3 regions of the Janibacter sp. Y6 genome follow, and region 3 is predicted to be linked to each of the others. Evidence: riboswitches for the same ligand, from Rfam matches in the RefSeq annotation. Region 3 holds a riboswitch; each other region holds the start of a gene.
The links. A riboswitch is a leader RNA that binds a small molecule or an ion and turns the genes downstream of it on or off. The one in region 3 is predicted to bind S-adenosylmethionine.
Positions count from the first base shown of each region.

Region 1: linked by a shared signal. The riboswitch ahead of L6241_RS09285 (aminotransferase class V-fold PLP-dependent enzyme) and the one ahead of L6241_RS02960 (bifunctional o-acetylhomoserine/o-acetylserine sulfhydrylase) in region 3 are both predicted to bind S-adenosylmethionine.
Region 2: linked by a shared signal. The riboswitch ahead of L6241_RS06725 (putative leader peptide) and the one ahead of L6241_RS02960 (bifunctional o-acetylhomoserine/o-acetylserine sulfhydrylase) in region 3 are both predicted to bind S-adenosylmethionine.

Region 1 covers NZ_JAKLYZ010000003.1:355,033-357,280, reverse strand. Annotated here, with positions in the region: gene L6241_RS09295 (DNA translocase FtsK 4TM domain-containing protein) at 1-192, opposite strand, end outside; gene L6241_RS09290 (prepilin peptidase) at 321-965, shown strand; SAM riboswitch class IV at 1,058-1,170, shown strand; gene L6241_RS09285 (aminotransferase class V-fold PLP-dependent enzyme) at 1,211-2,248, shown strand, end outside.
Region 2 covers NZ_JAKLYZ010000002.1:373,406-375,653, forward strand. Annotated here, with positions in the region: gene L6241_RS06720 (sodium:alanine symporter family protein) at 1-723, shown strand, start outside; SAM riboswitch class IV at 864-978, shown strand; gene L6241_RS06725 (putative leader peptide) at 1,010-1,114, shown strand; gene ssuE (NADPH-dependent FMN reductase) at 1,285-1,866, shown strand; gene L6241_RS06735 (ABC transporter substrate-binding protein) at 1,863-2,248, shown strand, end outside.
Region 3 covers NZ_JAKLYZ010000001.1:641,713-643,960, reverse strand. Annotated here, with positions in the region: gene L6241_RS02970 (hypothetical protein) at 7-357, shown strand; gene L6241_RS02965 (hypothetical protein) at 350-775, shown strand; SAM riboswitch class IV at 821-936, shown strand; gene L6241_RS02960 (bifunctional o-acetylhomoserine/o-acetylserine sulfhydrylase) at 953-2,248, shown strand, end outside.

The DNA.
Region 1 (2,248 bases), on a different contig from region 3:
CGGGAGCGGGAGACCGCCCCCCTTCGCCGAGGTCGTGCCCGACCCCTTCGAGCCGGTGCGGCCGGAGGAGCGCGAGGAGGACCGGGCCTTGGTGCCCGTGGACCGCCCCGGGCCCTTGGTCGCGGCCGTGCGACCGGGTGCGCGGGTGGATCCCCCACGCGGGCGCGCGGGGGTGCCGTTACGTGTTGCCATGCTCGCAGGCTAGGCGATCGCCATCCCTTTCACACGTGTCACACGCGCACCAGGGGCCGCCGGTTCCGGGCGAAGGGGGGTGTGGACGGCGCCGGGGAGAGCCACCGGCGCCCGCATACCCTGCGTGCGTGCCCCATGTCCTCGTCGCGCTCGCCGTCGCGCTCGTGGGCATGCCCCTCGCGTGGAGGTGGGGCCGCTCGGGCACCTACCGACGCCCCGACGAGACGGCTCCGCTGCCCGCCCACGGGTGGCTCGTGCCGGCGGTGCCGGCGCTCGCGGCCGCCCTCGTCTGGGTCGCCCGCGACGAGCCGCTCGCCGCCGCGGCGGCGACCGCGCTCCTCGCCCCGGTCGGCCTGCTCCTGCTCGCGGTCGACGCGGACGTCCACCGGCTGCCCAACGCCCTCACGCTCCCCTTCGCGGCCGCCGTCCTCGCGCTCCTCGCCCTCGCCGCGGCGACGTCCGGGCAGTGGGACGACCTGCGCCGGGCGCTCGTCGCCACGGCGGGCGTCGGCGGTGCCTTCGTGCTCGTCAGCCTCGTCCTCGGCTCGCGCGGCATCGGGATGGGCGACGCGAAGCTCGTGCTCGCCCTCGCCCCGCTGCTCGGCTGGTACGGGTGGAGCACCCTCACCATCGGCGTGTACGCGGCCTTCGCGCTCGGCGGTGCCGCTGCGCTCGTGCTCCTCGTGCTGCGCCGGGTGGACCGGGCCACGCACCTCGCCTTCGGCCCCTACCTCGTGCTCGGGGCGGTCCTCGCGCTCCTCGTACGCGCCTGAGCACGCCCCTCCCCCGCCCAGGTCTCAGCAGACAAGACGGGGCCGGACGGGCTCGACGCCGCTCCCCGACCCGCTGCTATCGTCGCGGCCAAGGTCATGAGTGCCAGCGTCAAGCCCCGGCTCGCTGGTCGGCAACCCTCCTCCGCGGTGGGGTGCTCCGGGTGACGACCTGGCCGACGCCAGACGACGCCGGCAAGCGCGGACCCCGGCTGCCCCGAGGTCCCAGACCTCATGGGAGGCATGCCATGTCCACCACCGCTCTCGCCCCGGCCGCTGCGCCGACGCTCCCCCGCCCCGCCGAGCCGACGCTGGCGGCCGTGCACCAGCTGCGACCCCGCCCGAGCGCGCCGTCGACCCCGGCCCTCGTCTCCGACGGGCTCGTCTGCCCGCTCGAGTCCGGCGCCGAGGTGGAGTACGCGAATCTCGACCATGGGGCCTCGACCTCGGCCTTCGTCGCCGTCAAGGCCGCCGTCGACGAGGCGAGCCTCACGTACTCGTCGGTGCACCGCGGCAACGGCTACGCCTCGCGCGTGACGAGCGCGCGCTACGAGCAGGCCCGCGAGGTCGTGGCCCGCTTCGTCGGCGCGCGCGCGGACGACCACGTGATCTTCACGCGCAACACCACCGACTCCTTCAACCTCCTCGCCTCGGTCGTGCCGCAGGACGCGCAGGTCTTCGTCTTCGGCTCCGACCACCACGCGACGATCCTGCCGTGGCGCGCCGAGCAGCTCGTCCGCCTCCCCGTGCCCGCGAGCCCGGCCGAGGCGGTCTCGGTCGTCGACGCGGCGCTGCGGACCTCGCGCGCCGCCGACGCGCTCGTCGTCGTCACCGGCGCGTCGAACGTCACGGGCGAGTACTGGCCGGTCGCGCAGATCGCGACGGTCGCCCGCCGGCACGGCGCCCGGGTCGCGCTCGACGCCGCCCAGCTCGTCCAGCACCGCGCCGTCGACCTCGCGCTCGAGGAGCTCGACTACGTCGCCTTCTCGGGGCACAAGATCTATGCGCCCTACGGCGCCGGCGTGCTCGTCGGGCGCTCGGACTGGCTCGACGCGGCCGAGCCCTACCTCGCCGGGGGCGGTGCGACGGCGGCGGTCTCCGACGAGGACACGACGTGGCAGATCGGTCCCGCCCGCCACGAGGCCGGCAGCCCGAACGTCCTCGGCGCGGTGGCCCTGGCCGTCGCGTGCGAGGTCGTCGAGGAGCACCGTGAGGCCATCGCCGAGCTCGACGAGACGCTCGGGCGGGGCTTGGTCAGCCGGCTCGACGCGATCCCCGGGGTGCAG
Region 2 (2,248 bases), on a different contig from region 3:
TCCAACGAGGCCGGTCTGGGCTCGGCCCCGATCGCGCACTCGGCCGTGAAGACCACCCGCCCCGTCTCCGAGGGCTTCGTCGCCCTCCTCGAGCCCTTCATCGACACGGTCATCGTGTGCACGATGACCGCCCTGACCATCGTCATCGCGAACCCGCCGTCGTGGCGCGAGGGCATCGACCAGGTCAAGGCGGGTGGCGGCGCGCCCGACGGCGTGCTCCTCACCAGCGACGCCTTCGCCACCTTCCTGCCGCAGTTCCCGGTGATCCTCGCCGTCATGGTGGCGCTCTTCGCCTTCTCCACGCTCATCACGTGGAGCTACTACGGCGAGAAGGCCTGGGAGTACTTCTTCGGCCCGTCGCGGCCGAGCCTGCTCACCTACAAGCTGATCTTCGTCTCCTTCACGGTCATCGGCACGGTGCTCACCTTCGGCTCGGTGCTCACCCTCACCGACGCCTTCCTCTTCATGTGCGGCTTCATCAACCTCCTCGGGCTGTACTTCCTCCTGCCCGAGCTCAAGAGCGAGATGCGCGACTACCTGGCCGACTGGCGCAGCGGACGTCTCTACGAGCTCGGCGCCGCCGACGAGGCCGAGCTGAGCGCCATCCGCGAGGAGCAGGGCAACACCGGCGACCTGCCCCAGATGCGCACCGACTCGGCTCACGACAGTGGGCTGAGCATGGAGGAGCGCGCCCGCGGCGGGGCCCGGGCCGACGAGGACTGACACGCCCGACCCACGTCATGACGAGGACGACCCGCCGGCACACCGCCGGCGGGTCGTCCTGCGTCCGTAGGCGGTCCGAGATGCGAGACACCAATCCCTACTGTTGCGATAGGACTTGACCGCGCGCTAGGTTCCTCGCAGGTCATGAGCTCCAGCGCCAAGCCCCGGCTCGCTGGACAGCAACCCTCCATCTCGCAGTGGGGTGCTCCGGGTGAGGACCTGGCCCCTGCCGACTGGCAGGGGCAAGCGCGAGGCCCCACGGCCTCGAGACGAGGACGGGCACCACATGAGCACCGACACGACCCGCACCACGGGCCGGCGCAGCTGCCGGCACGTCGAGCGACGGCACGTCGACCTGCTCCGCGTCAGCAGCGCGCTCTGTCGCCGCTGACGCAGCAGACGTAGCACCCCCACCACCGACCGGTCGCCCCGCGGCCCGGTCAGCGTGGCGTGCCCGTCACCCCTGACCCAGCGCCCCTGGGTCGCCCCACCCTCACCGCACCACGGCCGTCCGGCACCCGCCGACGTCCGACGACCCCCCATGCCCAGGAAGGCATCCCCATGGCTCTCGTCGCCACCATCTCGAGCAGTCCGTCGACGACATCGCGCACCGACGGCGTGCTCACCCACCTCTCGCGCTGGGTCCAGCGCGCCGGCCACCTCACCCTGCCCGTCGTCCTGCGCGACCTGCCCGCCGGGCCGCTCCTGCGAGCCGACACCGCCCACCCCGACGTCGCCGCCGCGGTCGCGACGATCGCGAGCGCCGACGCCGTCGTCGTGAGCACCCCGGTCTACAAGGCGGCCTACAGCGGTCTGCTCAAGACCTTCCTCGACCTGCTGCCCCAGGACGCGCTGCGCGGCAAGGTCGTCCTGCCCGTGGCCACCGGAGGCAGCCCCGCGCACGTCCTGTCCGTCGACTACGCGCTGCGGCCGGTGCTGGCCAGCCTGGCGCCGAGCGCGATCACCCCCGGGTGGTTCGTGCGGGCCGACGAGGTGCACCTGCTCGACGGCGGTGAGATCCTCCTCGACGAGTCCGCCGCCGCCCCCCTTCGCGAGGTCACCCGGGTCTTCCTCGACGGCGTCGCCGGGCGATCGCTCGTCGCAGCCGCCGACCGCGCGCACGGCGTGGAGCGGGTGGCCTGATGCGCACCACGACCCGCCGCTCCGTCCTGTCCGCCGGCGCGCTCCTCGCCCTGACGACGAGCCTGGCCACCGGCTGCGCCCTGCCCACGAGCGACGCGCAGTCGCAGGAGGAGGGGGCGCACACGACCGTGCGCTACCAGGGCAGCGCCAACGCCGTCACCTGGCCCGAGCTCGCCGACGACCTCGGCTACCTCGATCGCGTCCAGCTCGAGTACGTCGGCGCGACGACCAGCGGCCCGCAGGACATCCAGTCCGTCGCGACCGGCCAGACCGACATCGGCGGCGCCTTCTCGGGCGCCATCGTCAAGCTCGTCGAGGCGGGCTCCCCGATCACCGCCGTCGTCAACTACTACGGCTCGGACGCGAAGTCCTACCAGGGGGT
Region 3 (2,248 bases):
GTGCCGTTGACCACGATCGTCCTGGTCGCCTCCCTCGTCCTCGCCGTGGTCGCCGGCGCCTACACGGCCCTCGACCGCGTCATCGACGACCGGCTGCTGCTCGTCGCCGCCGTCGTCGAGCTGCTCCTCGTCGTCCAGGCCGTCGTCGCCTGCGTCGTCGCGGGGCAGGTCCGTACCCCCGGCGAGGGGCCGACGATGGCGGCATACGCGGTCACCCTGCCGCTCGTGCCGCCGGCGCTCGCCTACCTCGCCATCAAGGAGAAGTCGCGCTGGGCGATGGGTGCCGTCCTCGGGGGCGCCCTCGTCGTCGCGGTGATGACCCTGCGCATCCAGCAGATCTGGACCGTCCATGCGTGAGGCGACGGGGGAGCGCACCGGCCGTCCGGTGCGCAGCGGCCCCGGTCTGCTGCTCGTCATCGCCTATGGCACCCTCGCGCTCGCCGCCACGGGCCGCTCGACCCTGCAGGTCCTCGAGTACTTCGACCGCGCGCCGCTGGCCTACCTGCTGAGCGCGCTCGCCGCGCTCGTCTACGTCGTCGCGACGTGGGCCCTGCTCACCGACCGGCGCTCTGTCGCCTCCGCGACGATCACGGTCGAGGCCGTCGGCGTCCTGCTCGTCGGGGCGCTGTCCTACCTCGCACCGGACCTCTTCCCGGACAAGACGGTCTGGTCGCACTTCGGCTCCGGCTACGGCTTCCTGCCGCTCGTCCTCCCCTTCGTCGGGCTGTGGTGGCTGCGCCGCACGGCCCCGGCGGGCGCGCCCACCACATCCTGAGACGCGCCCTGTCGCGCCGCGAGGACGCGGGCTAGCCTGCCCGCAGGTCAAGAGCACCAGCGTCAAGCCCCGGCTCGCTGGTCGGCAACCCTCCATCCGCGGTGGGGTGCCCCGGGAGACGACCTGGTCCGTGAGCACCCGCCCACGGTCAAGCGCGATGACACCAGGAGAACCCTCATGTCCGACCCCACGACGTGGCACTTCGAGACGCAGCAGATCCACGCCGGGCAGAGCCCCGACCCGACGACCGGCGCCCGCGCGCTGCCGATCTACCAGACGACGAGCTACCAGTTCGACTCCACCGAGCACGCCGCGAACCTCTTCGGGCTCAAGGAGCTCGGCAACATCTACACCCGCCTGATGAACCCGACGACGGACGTCGTCGAGCAGCGCATCGCCGCGCTCGAAGGGGGAGTCGGCGCCCTCCTCGTCGCGTCCGGCCAGGCCGCGACGACCTTCGCCATCCTCAACGTCGCCGAGGCCGGCGACCACGTCGTGGCCAGCCCGGCGCTGTACGGCGGCACGTACAACCTCCTCGGCTCGACCCTGCCCCGTTACGGCATCGAGGTGACCTTCGTGCAGGACGCGGCGGACCTCCAGCAGTGGCGCGACGCGGCGAAGGAGAACACCAAGCTCTTCTTCGGCGAGACGATCTCCAACCCCAGCGGCGAGATCCTCGACGTCGAGGGGGTCGCCGGGGTCGCCCACGAGCTCGGGCTGCCGCTCGTCGTCGACAACACCGTCGCGACGCCCTACGTCCTGCGCCCGATCGAGCACGGCGCCGACGTCGTCGTGCACTCGGCGACGAAGTACCTCGGCGGGCACGGCACGACGATCGCCGGTGCGATCGTCGACGCCGGGACCTTCGACTACGCGCTGCACCCGCAGCGCTTCCCGTCCTACAACGAGCCGGACGAGAGCTACCACGGGCTGCGCTACGGACCGGACCTCGGCGTCGGCAGCGCCTTCGGGGCCAACCTGTCCTTCATCCTCAAGGCGCGGGTGCAGCTGCTGCGCGACCTCGGTTCGGCGGTCTCGCCCTTCAACGCCTTCCTCGTCGCGCAGGGCATCGAGACGCTCTCGCTGCGCATCGAGCGGCACCTGGAGAACACGCGCGCCGTCGCCGACTTCCTCGTCGGTCACCCGCAGGTCGAGCACGTCACCTGGGCGTCCCTGCCCGACCACAAGCACCACGCCCTCGCGCAGAAGTACGCGCCGAAGGGTGCTGGCGCCGTGCTTACCTTCGAGATCGTCGGCGGCGAGGAGGCGGGTCGCCGCTTCGTCGAGGGGCTGACCCTGCACAGCCACGTCGCGAACATCGGCGACGTGCGCAGCCTGGCGATCCACCCGTGGTCGACGACGCACAGCCAGGGCAGCGACGAGGGTCGCTACGCGGCCGGTGTCTCGCCGGGCCTCGTGCGCCTGGCCGTCGGCATCGAGCACGTCGACGACATCGTCGCCGACCTCGAGCGG